One region of the Streptomyces sp. NPDC050988 genome, then DNA from elsewhere that is predicted to be linked to it. Evidence: riboswitches for the same ligand, from Rfam matches in the RefSeq annotation. Region 1 holds a riboswitch; each other region holds the start of a gene.
The links. Region 1 has a riboswitch for S-adenosylmethionine ahead of thrC (threonine synthase). Riboswitches for the same ligand answer to the same signal wherever they lie in the genome.
Positions count from the first base shown of each region.

Region 2: it holds a riboswitch for S-adenosylmethionine, as region 1 does, so the genes downstream of both, ACIBEI_RS29130 (aminotransferase class V-fold PLP-dependent enzyme) here and thrC (threonine synthase) in region 1, are expected to answer to the same signal.
Region 3: it holds a riboswitch for S-adenosylmethionine, as region 1 does, so the genes downstream of both, ACIBEI_RS03025 (glutathione S-transferase C-terminal domain-containing protein) here and thrC (threonine synthase) in region 1, are expected to answer to the same signal.

Region 1 is NZ_JBITFQ010000040.1:49,018-53,967, forward strand. It holds gene groL (chaperonin GroEL) at 1-748, opposite strand, end outside; gene ACIBEI_RS44745 (cold-shock protein) at 1,094-1,300, opposite strand; gene ACIBEI_RS44750 (ubiquitin-like small modifier protein 1) at 1,756-2,031, opposite strand; gene thrC (threonine synthase) at 2,182-3,486, opposite strand; SAM riboswitch class I at 3,504-3,661, opposite strand; gene ACIBEI_RS44760 (glucosyl-3-phosphoglycerate synthase) at 3,881-4,828, shown strand.
Region 2 is NZ_JBITFQ010000015.1:179,970-184,919, reverse strand. It holds gene ACIBEI_RS29135 (glycerate kinase) at 1-993, shown strand, start outside; gene ACIBEI_RS29130 (aminotransferase class V-fold PLP-dependent enzyme) at 1,043-2,389, opposite strand; SAM riboswitch class IV at 2,561-2,677, opposite strand; gene trpD (anthranilate phosphoribosyltransferase) at 2,988-4,052, opposite strand; gene ACIBEI_RS29120 (cytochrome bc complex cytochrome b subunit) at 4,255-4,950, opposite strand, start outside.
Region 3 is NZ_JBITFQ010000001.1:695,646-700,595, reverse strand. It holds gene ACIBEI_RS03030 (AfsR/SARP family transcriptional regulator) at 1-2,101, opposite strand, end outside; gene ACIBEI_RS03025 (glutathione S-transferase C-terminal domain-containing protein) at 2,236-2,946, opposite strand; SAM riboswitch class IV at 3,156-3,301, opposite strand; gene ACIBEI_RS03020 (putative leader peptide) at 3,585-3,707, shown strand; gene ACIBEI_RS03015 (LLM class flavin-dependent oxidoreductase) at 3,782-4,950, shown strand, end outside.

The sequences.
Region 1 (4,950 bases):
CGGCGATGATCAGCAGCGGCTTGCCCGACTGCATGACCTTCTCCAGGAGCGGGAGCAGGTCCTTGACGTTGGCGATCTTCGAGTTGGCGATCAGGATGTAGGGGTCGTCGAGGACGGCCTCCATACGCTCCATGTCCGTGGCGAAGTACGCCGAGATGTAGCCCTTGTCGAAGCGCATACCCTCGGTGAGCTCGAGCTCCAGACCGAAGGTCTGGGACTCCTCGACCGTGATGACGCCTTCCTTGCCGACCTTGTCCATCGCCTCGGCGATGAGCTCGCCGATCTGGGTGTCGGCGGCGGAGATGGAGGCCGTCGAAGCGATCTGCTCCTTGGTCTCGACATCCTTGGCCTGCTCAAGGAGGGCACCGGAGACGGCCTCGACGGCCTTCTCGATACCGCGCTTGAGAGCCATCGGGTTGGCGCCGGCGGCGACGTTGCGAAGGCCCTCGCGGACCAGCGCCTGCGCCAGAACGGTCGCGGTGGTCGTACCGTCACCGGCGACGTCGTCCGTCTTCTTGGCGACTTCCTTGACCAGCTCAGCGCCGATCTTCTCGTACGGGTCCTCGAGCTCGATCTCCTTGGCGATGGAAACACCATCGTTGGTGATCGTGGGGGCGCCCCACTTCTTCTCGAGGACGACGTTGCGACCCTTGGGACCAAGGGTGACCTTGACGGCGTCGGCGAGCTGGTTCATCCCGCGCTCGAGACCGCGCCGTGCCTCCTCGTCGAACGCGATGATCTTGGCCATGTGAAGTGGTCCTCCCGGACTGGGGTGGAATCTCCAGGACCGCGCCCGCGCCCGCGACGGACGGCCTGCCGACCTCGTGGTTCCTTGCCCCACCCGGCCTGCGGGCCTCACCGACCCGGTCCTCGTTATCACTCTCACCTTCAGAGTGCTAACGCCAATGATTAGCACTCGACCCATGCGAGTGCAAGCGGCTCCGGATGATCCGCAGGTGGGAGCTGGTGGGAGCAGGCGGGAAGAGAGCGCACGGACGGCGCGGACGGGGTGCGGGCATGCCGAAGGGCCCGCACCCGGTGGGGTACGAGCCCTTCGGAAGAAGAACGTCGCTGCAGTAAGTCGGCGCGTGCTTCAGCCGGTCGCCAGTCGGACCATGTCCGCCTGCGGCCCCTTCTGGCCTTGCGAGATCTCAAAATCGACCCGCTGACCCTCTTCCAGGGTGCGGTAGCCGTCCATCTGAATCGCGCTGTAGTGGACGAAAACATCCGCACCACCGTCGACCGCGATGAAGCCGTACCCCTTCTCCGCGTTGAACCATTTGACGGTGCCCTGAGCCATGCCTAACTCCCCTATTACTGGCCCTTGCACAGACCCGCACTTCGCGGATCCGGGTCAGACCTCACCCCCCAACGGTTGGGGGTGTGCGCCGGAACGCGTCGACCGCGGCTGAATGTATCCGTCCAACTGCCGTCTGCAACAGGTCAATCCGACGAGAATTCCGGGCACGACCGATCGGGAATATGTGAAGAATTCACGAAGATTCAGGGCAAGTCGGGCCCCATGAATGCCATAAAAGGCTCAAAAAGGTGGGGCACTTTGGCTACTTCTTGTCGGGCTTCGGGCGGGATCTCAATGCGCCCGGCGTGCGGATCGAAGCAGGTTCCCCAACTGTACCGCGCTCAACCATACAGAATTGCCCCCTCCGCTTCTCTCACGGAGGGGGCAATTCGATGAACTCTCGGTGACGGCAGTTACCGAAGGTAATTATCAGCCCTCGGCACGGCTCCCGACGGTCAGCCGCCGGCGACGGCGGGAATGATCGACACCCCGGCCCCGTCCGGCGTCGCCGTCTCCAGCCCCTGCTCGAAGCGGACGTCGTCGTCGTTCACGTACACGTTGACGAACCGGCGCAACTGCCCCTGGTCGTCCAGGACCCGGGCGGCGATCCCGGTGTGGTTCTTCTCCAGATCGGCGATGACCTCACCAAGAGTCGCCCCCTCAGCGACAACCTCGGCCTGGCCGCCCGTGTAGGTACGCAGGATGGTGGGGATACGAACGTTGACGCTCATGGGGTTGGACCTCCGTCGGAGTGGGTGGCCCCTTCAGGGGCGCGGGGAACGGCGCAGTCTTTGGCTCTTGGGGGCGCGGGGCAGTCTTTTGGCTTTTAGGGGCGCGGGGAACTGCGCGACCAGCCCCCACGCGCCCGCAGGATGAAACGACTAGCCGAGCCCAGCCTCACGGAAAGAATCCAGGTTCGGCCGGATCGTCGCGGTCAGCCCCGTGTCGGAAGCAACCGCATCCAGCGTCTTCAGACCATCACCCGTGTTGAGCACAACAGTGGTCAGACTCGGATCCAGCAGACCGTTCTCGATCAGCTTCTTCGCCACCCCCACCGTCACACCACCGGCGGTCTCCGCGAAGATCCCCTCGGTCCGCGCCAGCAACTTGATCGCGTCGACCACCTGCTCGTCATTCACGTCCTCGACAGCCCCACCCGTACGCCGGGCGATATCGAGAACGTAAGGACCATCCGCCGGGTTACCGATCGCCAGCGACTTCGCGATCGTGTTCGGCTTCTGCGGCCGTACGACGTCGTGCCCGGCCTTGTACGCCACGGACACCGGCGAACAGCCCTCGGCCTGCGCACCGAAGATCTTGTACGGCTTGTCCTCGACCAGCCCGAGCTTGATCAGCTCCTGCAGACCCTTGTCGATCTTCGTGAGCTGCGAGCCCGAGGCGATGGGCACGACGAGCTGGTCGGGCAGCTGCCAGCCGAGCTGCTCACAGATCTCGTACGCCAGGGTCTTGGAACCCTCCGCGTAGTACGGCCGCAGGTTGACGTTGACGAAGCCCCAGCCCTCGCCGGCCGGGTCGCCGATCAGCTCGGAGCAGAAACGGTTCACGTCGTCGTAGTTGCCCTCGATGCCGACGAGCTCGCCGCCGTAGACCGCGGCCATGACGACCTTGCCCTGCTCCAGGTCGTGCGGGATGAACACACAGGACCGGAAGCCGGCGCGCGCGGCGGCGGCGCCCACCGCGCCGGCGAGGTTGCCGGTGGAGGAGCAGGAGAGCGTGGTGAAGCCGAAGGCACGCGCGGCCTCCAGCGCCTGGGCGACGACCCGGTCCTTGAAGGAGTGCGTCGGATTGCCGGAGTCGTCCTTCACGAAGAGCTTGCCGGCGTCGACACCCAGCTCGCGCGCGAGGTTGTCGGCCTGGACGAGCTTGGTCCAGCCGGGGTTGATGTTCGGCTTGTCGGCCACGTCCGCGGGGACGGGCAGCAGCGGCGCGTACCGCCAGATGTTCGCGGGGCCCGCCTCGATCCGCTTGCGGAGTTCCTCGGTGTCGTAGGCCGAGAAGTCGTACGCGATCTCCAGCGGGCCGAAACACTCCTCGCAGGCGAAGACCGGACCGAGCGGGACGCGGTGGCCGCATTCACGGCAGGAAAGCGCGGCGGCCGGTCCGAGGTCGACGGAGTTCGCGGCGGGGGTGGAGTTCGTGGTGCTTGCAACTGTCTGCGCAGCCATGGAGGCGAGGCCCTTTCTCCTCATCTTCCTCACGACGCACTTCGCCGTGAGACGGATTTGGCACCTTCCCTAGCCGGGAGCCTCGCTGCGCTGATCGACGATGATCAGGACGAGACCGGCTGGAGGGTTGCCGGGGCTTCAACGGGCCGTATCCCTCTGCCCCTCTGGATGAGCGGTATTCAGTTGTGGTTCTGGTTCCGGATCTGCTTCCGGTTTTGGTTGTACACGCAACGACCCCCGACATGCGATGGTCATCAGCGTTGTTCAAGACTGTAACCGAAGGCCTGGATGGTGGAGAGAGCCGTCCGAACCGCGAGATGACAGTGACGCACCCGACAGTGCCTCGCGCCGCGCCGGGCACACGCATCCCAATGAACGCAAGGGAGAGCCGCACGTGCTGGAAGACGTCGAGCGCTGGCTGAGCACGCGCTCCTGGTCCGTCGAGGACCGCCCGCTCAAGCAACTCATCGCCGCGAAGCGTGCCACCGGCTCCACGGTGAGTGTCGTACTGCCCGCGCTCAACGAGGAGGAGACCGTCGGCGAGATCGTCGCGATCATCCGCCGTGAGCTGATGACCAGGAAGGTGCCGCTCGTCGACGAGATCGTGGTGATCGACTCGGGTTCGACGGACCGCACCTCCGAGGTCGCCGCCGACGCGGGGGCCCGTGTCGTGCACCGGGACGAGATCCTGCCCCGGCTGCCGGCCGTCCCCGGCAAGGGCGAGGTGCTGTGGCGCTCGCTCCTCGTCACCAGCGGGGACATCGTCGCCTTCGTCGACGCGGACCTCAAGGAGTTCTCGGCGGACTTCGTCTCCGGGATAGTCGGCCCGCTGCTCACCGACCCGGGCGTGGACCTCGTCAAGGCGATGTACGACCGCCCGCTGGGCTCCGCCGCAGGTCAGGGGGGCCGGGTCACGGAACTCATGGCCCGTCCGATCCTGAACATGCACTGGCCGCAGCTTGCCGGCTTCGTCCAGCCGCTGGGCGGGGAGTACGCGGCCCGCCGCTCCCTCCTCGAACAGCTCCCGTTCCCCGTCGGATACGGCGTCGAGCTGGGCATGCTGGTCGACGCGCTCCACCTGGTGGGCCTGGACGCCCTGGCCCAGGTCGACGTCGGCGTCCGCAAGCACCGCCACCAGGACGGCCAGGCCCTGGGCCGCATGTCCGCCGCGATCTACCGCACGGCCCAGCTCCGCCTGGCCCGCGGCCACATGATCCGCCCCTCCCTCACCCAGTTCGAACGCGGCGAGAACGGCTTCGAGCCGCGCACGTACTCGGTGGACATGGAGGAGAGGCCGCCGATGGCGGAGATCGAGGAGTACGTGGAAAGGAAAGCGGCGTAGCGCTCCGCGGGGTGCGCCGTTGTTGTCTGCGGCGCCGGTGGGGGCTGGGCGCGCAGTTCCCCGCGCCCCTAAAGGCAAAAGACTGCGCAGTTCCCCGCGCCCCGGGGGGGGGGGGCCCCGCC
Region 2 (4,950 bases), on a different contig from region 1:
CTGCCCGCCACCGGCCCGCTCGGCGAGCCCGTGGGCACCCACTTCGCACTGCTCGGCACGGGCCCGGGCGTCGGCCCCGGCTCCGCCGACACGGCCGTCGTGGAGATGGCGGCGGTGGCCGGCCTCTCCCTCGTCCCGCACGGCCTGCGCGATCCGGGCGCCACCACCACGTACGGCGTCGGCGAGCTGATCCGCGCCGCCCTCGACACGGGCGTACGCCGCATCCTCGTCGGCTGCGGCGACTCGGGTACGTCGGACGGGGGCGCCGGAGCCCTACAGGCGCTCGGCGCCCGCCTGCTGGACGAGGACGGCTTCGAACTTCCGCAAGGCGGCCGGGAGTTGACCCGCCTGCACCACATCGACCCGAAGGGCCTCGACCCCCGCCTCGCCGACACGGAACTGCTGGTCGCCTGCAACCCGTACAACGTGCTGTGCGGTGAGCGCGGCGTCGCCCGCGTCTTCGGTCCGCAGAAGGGCGCGACCCCCGCGCAGGTCGAGGAGCTGTCCGCGGGCCTGCAGAACTGGGCGTACGTCCTCACCCGGGACCTCCCGGTCACCTGCGACCTGTACGGCGGCCCCGGTACGGGTGCCTCCGGCGGCCTGGGCGCGGGCCTCGCCGCTCTCGGCGCCCGTCTCCTCCCCCGCTTCGAGGTGCTCCTCGACCATCTCGACCTGGACGCCCGCCTCGCCCGCGCCGACCTGGTCCTCACCGCCGAGGGCGCCCTGGACCACCAGACCCCGCGCGGCAAGGTCCCGGCCGAGGTGGCCCGCCGAGCCAAGCTGAACGGACGCCCGGTCCTCGCCCTGGCGGGCACCCTCGGCGAGGGCGCCCACACGGTCCCGGGCGTGGACGCCTTCACCGGCATCCTGCCCGCCCCGATGGCCCTGGCAGAGGCCCTCGTACGAGCCTCCGAACTCCTCACGGACGCGACCGAGCGGGCGCTGCGGATGATCCTGCTGGGGGCGGGGCTGCCACGGGGAGCGGGCGTGTGAGCGCAGCCCCGGCGGGGCGGCGGCAGACGCTCGGGGAGCCACCCGCCGGTCAGACCGCCGGAACGCAACGCCCTTCCACCGTGCGGTAGTTCCACTTCGCGCCGTCGCGTACGAGTTCCTTGACGGCTCGGACGAACCGCTCGACGTGCTCGTCCGGGGTGCCCGCCCCGAAGCTGACGCGAATGGCGTTGAGGGACTTCTCGCCGGGTGCCGCCTCGGGGGCACCGCACTCTCCCTGGGACTGCGGGTCGCTGCCGAGGAGCGTGCGTACGAGCGGGTGGGCGCAGAACAGGCCGTCCCGCACCCCGATGCCGTACTCGGCGGAGAGCGCGGCGGCGAAGTGCGAGCTGTTCCAGCCCTCGACGACGAAGGAGATGACGCCGACGCGGGGCGCGTCGTCGTCGAAGAGGGAGAGGACACGCACCTCGGGCACCTCGGCGAGACCGGTCCGGACGGTGTCGATCAGGTGCTGCTCCCGGGCGACCAGCGTGTCGAAGCCGGCCTCGGTGAGGGCCTTGCAGGCGGAGGCGATGGAGTAGGCGCCGATGACGTTGGGCGACCCGGCCTCGTGCCGCGCGGCGCTCTCGTGCCACTCGACGTCCACGCCGCCGTCCACCCGCCGTGAGACCTTCCGCGAGGCGCCCCCGCCCGCGAGGTACGGCTCGGCCTCGGTCAACCAGTCGGCGCGTCCGGCGAGGACACCCGACCCGAAGGGCGCATACAGCTTGTGCCCGGAGAAGGCGACCCAGTCGACGTCCAACTCCCGTACGGACACGGGGTAGTGGGGCGCGAGCTGGGCGGCGTCGAGCACGATCCGGGCGCCCTGCGCGTGGGCGGCGGCGGCCAGTTCCCGTACGGGCCACAGCTCGCCGGTGACGTTCGAGGCGCCCGTGACGCACACGAGCGCCGGCCCGTGGGGGTCCCGCTCGGCGAGCGCCCGCTCCAGCGTCGCGACGGCCTCGCCCGGGCTCCGCGGAGCGTTGAGGTACGTGACGCGGGCGTCCCGCCACGGGAGCAGGGACGCGTGGTGCTCGGTCTCGAAGACAAAGACCTGGCAGTCCGCGGGGAGGGCGGCGGCGAGGAGGTTGAGCGAGTCGGTGGTGGACCGGGTGAAGACGACCTGGTCGCCGTCGCGGCAGTCGAGGAACTCCTCGACGGTCCTGCGGGCGTTCTCGAACAGGTCGGTGGACAGCTGGGAGAGGTACCCGGCCCCGCGGTGCACGCTCCCGTAGTACGGGGCGTACGCGGCCACGTCGTCCCACACCCGCTGGAGGGCCGGGGCGCTGGCGGCGTAGTCGAGCGCGGCGTAGGTGACCTCGCCGCCGGTGACGAGCGGCACGGTGACGTCCCGCCCCAGAACGGGCAGCGAAGCGGAGACAACGGTGGAAACAGACATGGCGAGCTCCTGTGAGGCAGGCGGGAACACCACGCGAGCGGGTACGACTGGGTACGGCTCAAGCGTGGTGGAGGTGGAAAAGGGTGTGCGGAGGCGGGGCTCTACGCCCTATCGCATTCGCTTGCTCACAGAAGGCTCCCTCGGACGACCAGGACCCCTGGTGATGCGAGGGGTCCGCGCTTGCCGTAGACCTCACTGCCTACGGCCTGGTCTTCACCCGGGGCACCCCGCCACGGACGGAGGGTTGCCGGACAGTCGGCCGGGGCCTGATGACTGTCGCTCATGACCTGCCAGCATCTTGCCACACGATGATCCGACCGCAACCCCGTCGTCCGAATACCGGGACGGTCGGGGGCGACGGGGCCTTTCTCGCCCCCGCCGCCCCTACCCATTCCCGTCACTACTCGGGGGCCAGCCCCCGAACCCCCGCTCCTCAAACGCCGGAGAGGCTAAAAGACTGCGCAGTTCCCCGCGCCCCTAGGTTTTTTAGGGGCGCGGGGAACTGCGCAATCTTTTGGGGGTTCGGGGGCGGAGCCCCTGAGGAAGTGACGGGAATGGGTAGGGGCGGCGGGGGCGAGAAAACCCCCCGCCGCACCCGCTACGCGTTGCTCGCCGCCACCCACCGCTCCAACGTGGCCTTCGCCGCCCCGGAGTCGATCGCGTCCGCGGCCTTGGCCATCCCCGCCCGGAGCTGGTCCGCGAGCGGACCGTCCCCTGGCGAGAGAGCCACCAGCGCGGCCGCCGAGTTCAGCAGCACGGCGTCCCGCACAGGCCCGGTCTCCCCGTTCAGCAGCCGCCGGGCCACATCCGCGTTGTACGAGGCGTCGGCCCCCCGCAACGCCTCCACGGGCACCAGCTCGATCCCCACGTCACGCGGATCGAACGACTCCTCGCGCACCTTGCCGTCCCGTACGACCCACACCCGCGACGTGGCCGTCGTCGTCAGCTCGTCCAGCCCGTCGTCGCCGCGGAAGACGAGCGAGGAGTTGCCGCGCTCGGCGAACACGCCGGCCATGATCGGCGCCATCCGGGGATCGGCGCACCCGACGGCCTGCGCCCTCACCTTCGCCGGGTTGGTCAGCGGACCGAGCGCGTTGAAGACCGTACGGATCCCCAACTGCCCACGCGCGGCACCCGCGTAGCGCATCGCGGGGTGGAACTTCGCCGCGAAGCAGAAGGTGATCCCGGCCGTCTCGGCGACCTGCGCCACGCGATGCGTCGGCAGCTCCAGATTGACGCCGAGCTTCTCCAGCACGTCGGACGCCCCGGAGGCCGAGGAGGCCGCCCGGTTGCCGTGCTTGACGACCTTGGCACCCGTACCGGCGATGACGATCGCCGACATGGTGGAGATGTTGACGGTCTTCGCCCCGTCGCCACCCGTACCGACGATGTCGACGGTCTCCCCCGGCACCTCGATCACGTTCGCGTGCTCGTACATCGCCCGGACGAACCCGACGATCTCCTCGACGGTCTCGCCCTTGGCCCGCAGCGCCACCACGAACCCGGCGATCTGCGCGTCGGTCGCCTCGCCCCGCATGATCAGGTCCATCGCCCAGGCGGTGTCGGCGGCGCTCAGGTCGTGTCCGTCCAGCAGGCCGTTCAGCAGGGCGGGCCAGGAACGGACCGCCGCGGTGTCGCCTCCGGCGGGGGTCACAGCGCTCATATGCCGCTCCTGGGTTGTTCGTCCGCGATAGGGACGCCTGTGAAATGTGGGATGTGGGACACGAGATATGGGTCAGCCCATATCTCGTGGCTCATGACTCATGGCTCGTACGGAACAGGTCCACCCTATCCAGCCCCGGGGACGGCAAAGAGCCCCGTCCGGGCAATGGACGGGGCTCCTGCCGTGGCGAACAGGTCGAAGATCAGTGGTGGCCGTGGCCGCTCGTGATCTCCTTGTACTCCTCGGCGGTGGGCTTCGGGATCTGGTTGTCCTCGCCGAAGTACGCGTTGCTGAGCTTGGCGCGCAGCTTCTGCGGGCCCTTCACCTTGCGCTCGACACCGTTCTCGTCGACCGCCGGGCCGATCACGGCCGGCTCGTACTGCTCGTGCGCCGTGAGGGTGTGCAGAGCCTCCTGGCTGAGGGGCTCGTGGACCTCGATGAACTCACCGTGCGGCAGGCGCTTGATGATGCCCGACTCGCGGCCGTGCAGCACCTTGTCCTTGTCGCGGCGCTGGAGGCCGAGACAGATCCGCTTGGTGACGACGAACGCGACGACCGGTCCGACGAAGAACCCGATCCGGACGAACCAGGTGACCGAGTTGATCGACAGATGGAAGTGGGTCGCGACGATGTCGTTGCCACCGCCGATCAGCATGATCATGTACGCGGTCACCCAGGCGACACCGAAGGCCGTACGGGTCGGCGCGTTGCGCGGCCGGTCCAGGATGTGGTGCTCGCTCTTGTCCCCGGTGATCCAGGACTCGATGAACGGATAGAGCGCGAGGACTCCGAGGAAGAGACCGAAGAGCACGAGTGGGATGAACACACCCAGGACGAGTGTGTGACCCCAGAGGTTGATCTCCCAGCCGGGCATCGCGCGGATCAGACCCTCGGCGAA
Region 3 (4,950 bases), on a different contig from region 1:
ACGCCAGGGTCCCGGCGGCGTGGGGCGGAGTCTCACCGGCGCCTGCGTGCTCGTCGCCCGGTACGGCAGCTGACGTGTGGTGCCCCGGCGTGTGGGCCGGTGTCCGGCCCGGCATGTGCTCGCGCGTGTGGGCCGGCGTCCGGCCCGGCACGTGTTCCGGCGTGTGGCGTGGCACGCTGCCCGGCGCCTGGCCCGACTTGGTGCCCGGCACGTGCCCGGGTCTCTCGTCCCGCGTGGTGCCCGGCATACGGATCGGTCCTTCGCTCGGCACAGGGCTCGGTGCTTCGCCCGGCATCGGGGTCGGCTCCTCGCCCGGCACAGGGGTCGTTGTTTCGCCCGGCGCTTCGCCGATCAGCGCCGCGACCGCATGTGCGTCCGCCTCCGGTCCGGGGTGCAGGCTCAGCAGGCGGAAGGTGCGGGCGGCCGGTGCGGGGAGTCGCTCGTAGGACCAGGAGAACACCGCCTCCACCGCCGCACGCCGGTCACCGCCCGCGTTCAGGAGATCGAGCCGTCGCTGCTGGTCGGCCAGCTCCGCCACCAGGTCCGCCAGTCGCGACGGCGGGTGGGCGACGGCGAGTTCGGCCGCGACCCGGAGCGCCAGCGGGAGACGGGCGCACTGTTCGGCCAGGGCGGCGGCCGGCCCCGGCTCGGTGTCGACGCGCCCACCGACCAGCGTGCGCAGCAGGGCGAGGGCGTCGGGCGGCGGGAGCGGGCCCAGACCGATCCGGCGGGCGCCGTGCAGGGCCACCAGCCCGGCGAGGCTGTCCCGGCTGGTGACCACGACCGTACAGGCCGGTGAGCCGGGAAGAAGCGGGCGGACCTGCTCCTCGGACAGGGCGTTGTCGAGGACCAACAGCATCCGCCGGTCGGCCAGTTCGGTCCGGAACCGGCTCGCGCGGTCGTCGACGTCGAGCGGGATCGCGTCACCGGGCACCCCGAGGACGCCGAGGAACCGGGTGAGGGCGTCGCCGGGCGGCATGGGGCGGTCCGGGTCGTAGCCGCGCAGGTTGACGTAGAGCTGGCCGTCGGGGAACCGGTGGCGCGTGCGGTGCGCCCAGTGGACGGTCAGCGCGGTCTTCCCCACTCCGGCCGTGCCTGAGACGACCGAGATGGCCCCTGCCGTCGGACTGTCCGCCGCCGCGGCCAGCAGCCGGTCCAGCGCGGACAGTTCCGGGTCACGGCCCGCGAAGTCGGGTACGTCCGCGGGGAGTTGCGCGGGTAATCGGTGCGCCTTGGGCGGATACGGGGGTACGTGGGCGGGCACCTGAGCGGGTGACTCGGCGGCGTCTGCCGTGCCATCGCCGTCGGCGGGAGCATGCCCGGCACCGGGAGTTGAAGGCCGGGTGCGGCGGCGCAGCAGGGCGGCATAGGCCTCGGCCAGTGCGGGGCCGGGGTCGACACCGAGTTCGTCGGCCAGCCGACGGCGGCTCCGCCGGTAGACGGCGACGGCCTGGTCGCGTCGGCCGACAGCCTCGTAGGCCCGGATGAGCCGGGCCTGGGCGTCCTCGTCCAGCGGCTGCGCGATCGCGGTCTCCTCCAGGACGGGCAGCGCGTCGGCGCTCCGGCCCGCCGCGATCATGGCCTCGCCGTACTGGGCGACCGCACCACGGCGTTCCTCCGCCAGCGCGACGACCACCGGGTGTGCGGAGAGGAAGGGCAGGTCCGCGAGGGGTGGTTGCTGCCACAGCCCGAGCGCCTCGGCCAGCAGCGCGGCAGCCCGCTCCTGGCCGCCGCGCCGGCCGTCCCGTCGTACGGTCACCGCCCCGGCGACCAGGTCCCTGAAGCGCAGCAGGTCGATGGCGTCGTACGGGACGCGCAGCGCGTAGCCGTCGCCGAGCCGGGGGAGCAGCGCACTGCGGGCGCGTGGTGGCCGGTCCGGCTCCAACAGGTGGCGCAGGTGCTTGATGTGGGTCTGGACGACGTTCGACGCGGTTGCCGGCGGGCGCTCGCCCCACAGCGCGTCCGCGAGCCCGAAGAACGGCAGTTGCTGTCCACGGGACACGGCGAGCAGGGCGAGTACCGCGCGGCGCTGGGGCGAACCGAGGTCGAGGCGGGTGCCGTCCCGCCAGACGCAGACCGGCCCGAGTACCTGAATGCGCATGCGCTCTCCGCCCCCCGTTTTACAACTCCCTCACTATTCCCTTTCTCTATCCCCGTTATCGGCATATCCGGAAGGCGTATTCAGGCCCACTGCCGCACAGTTGTCACACCGGCCCGTGGGTCGGTGCTGAGCACTCAGTGCTCGTCGACGGCGAGGTCCGGGTGATCGCCGAGGCGTCGTACGTACTCCTCGATGTGGCGGTACGGAGCGAGGGTGCCCGCCGCGTCGAAGTGGTCGAGGTGGGTGAGTGTCACCCAGAGGTCCCGATCCGCGGCGCCGAGTTCGTCGCCCGACACATAGGGATGGCCGGCGAGTTGCCGGTCGAGCCGATCCAGTGCCGACTCGCATGCCCCGTCGGCGAGCAGGCCGGCGAGGTCGCGGAGGATGTCGGGCGTGTGGTTGCTGACGACGCGTCCGCTCCAGCGGTCGCACAGCGCGGGCGCGGTGAGCGGGCCGTCGTAGTGGTGCCAGGTCGCCTCGTACGCGCCGCGCAGTGACGCGAAGGCATCGGGTGTCTCGGCGGGGAGCTTCAGGACCGTCGTGGTGAGCGCGCCCTTGAGGCCGAGCAGATCGAGGACGACCGCCACGCGTCCCGAGTAGGGACAGGCCTCGGACAGATACAGCTGGTAGCGGTGCGGGGCCGGGTAGAAGCCGCCCGCGAGACCGACGCCGATACGGCCGCGGAAGCGGTGCGGACGGGCGGCCGGACCGGGGACGGCCGGACCGGGGAGGGCAGTGCCGCCGGCGGCCGTGCCACGGCCGGACGAGTGGCAGGCGGTCGTGTGGGAGGCCGCCGTCGTGAAGGTGTCAGTGCTGCTGGAACCGCGGGAAACTGTCTCGGGCATGACTCTCCAGGGGGAACGCGGGGCCCTGGCCGCCTCGTGGGCGCCAGTGGCGGAACGGAGTGACTGCGCTGCCGTACAGGTCCGGATCGGTCGGACGCGTGGCGGATCAGTAAGCGCTGGAGACACGCGACAAATCGATGTGCAGGCGCCTCGTCAAGCCGTTCCTGGACAATTCCCACCGGTCCTGCCGTCGGGGCTCGCGAGACGCGAGACCACGCTTGCCCCGCCGCTCCGGCGGAACCCGGTCGTCACCCGGGGCACCCCGTCGCGGTGGAAGGGTTGCCTGCCAGCGGGCCGGGGCCGATGACCGCACGAACGGGGAGTCCCCGCACGACGGGCGCTGGCAATCGTGACCGTCCCCGCCAGTGTTGATGCGCTCCGCGGGACCGTCAAGACGGCGTCTCAGCAGCTGGGCACCCGGCCGCCGGACCACGGGACCGGCTGCGTATCTCGTGATGAGATGCCTCCCGACAGGAACTCCCGGAAGCCGTCGGAACAGGAACTCTCGCTGGCCGGAAGAAAGGGCGCAGCCGTACTGTTGTGCTCGTTGACGACGAGGCGGTGCCCGATCGAGGGTCCGCGCACGCGAGGTCGGCGGGCCCCCGGTCCGCCGAGCCGGAAGGGCGGAGGTGACGCACGTGCGAGCGCGAACCGTGTCCCGCCGCAGCGTCCCGAAGGCCGCCCCGCTCCATCGCGTACGCCTCTACTCCCGGCCGCACATCGACCTGCTGCGCGTCGCCGGCGCGCTCTGTTGCCCCTGACCTGAATCCACGCGGCCGCGCCCTCCGACGAGGGCCGGCTTTCTCGTACGGACGATCAGGAAGGCACACCTCTCGTGTCCTCAGCACCTTCTGCCCTGCCCTCCTCCGCGCATCCGCACCTCGCCGTGGCGCTCGACGGCGCCGGCTGGCACCCCGCCGCCTGGCGCGAACCGGTGGCCCGGCCCCGGGAGTTGTTCACCGCCGGGTACTGGGCCGGTCTCGTCGCCGAGGCCGAGCGCGGTCTCCTCGACTTCGTGACCTTCGAGGACGGCCTCGGACCGCAGTCCTCGCACTTCATCGAGCCGGACGGGCGGACCGACCAGGTCCGCGGCCGGCTCGACGCCGTTCTCGTCGCCGCCCGGGTCGCCCCACTGACTCGCCACATAGGTCTGGTGCCGACCGTGGTGGCCACGCACACGGAGCCGTTCCACATCTCCAAGGCCATTGCCACCCTCGACCATGTGAGTTCCGGCCGGGCAGGCCTGCGGGTGCAGTTGACGGCACGCCAGAACGAGGCCGCGCACTTCGGTCGCCGAACCCTGCCCCGTCTGGACGCCTACGACAGCCCGGCCACACAGGACGTCGTGACCGAACTCTTCGACGAGACGGCCGACTACGTCGAGGTCGTACGCAGACTCTGGGACAGCTGGGAGGACGACGCCGAGATTCGGGACGTGGCGACCGGCCGCTTCGTCGACCGCGACAAGCTCCACTACATCGACTTCGAGGGCCCGCACTTCAGCGTCAAGGGCCCCTCCATCACCCCGCGTCCGCCCCAGGGCCAGCCCGTCGTCAGCGCCCTCGCCCACCAGACCGTGCCGTACCGGCTGGTGGCCCGCGCCGCCGACATCGGCTACGTCACCCCGCACGACACCAACCAGGCCCGCGCGATAGTCGCCGAGATCCGCGCCGAACAGGCCCTCGCGGGCCGCGCCGGCCAACCCCTGCACGTCTTCGGCGACTTGGTGGTGTTCCTCGACGACGATCCGGCCGCCGCGGCCGCCCGCAAGGACCGCCTCGACATCCTCGCGGGACAGCCGTTCACCAGCGACGCCCGCGTCTTCACCGGCACGCCCGCCCAACTCGCCGACCTGCTTCAGGAGTTGTCGTCGGCCGGGCTGACCGGCTTCCGGCTGCGCCCAGCCGTCCTCGGCCACGACCTGCCGGCCATCACCCAGGGGCTTGTCCCCGAACTCCAGCGCCGGGGCGCCTTCCGCCGCGCCTACGAGGCCGACACCCTGCG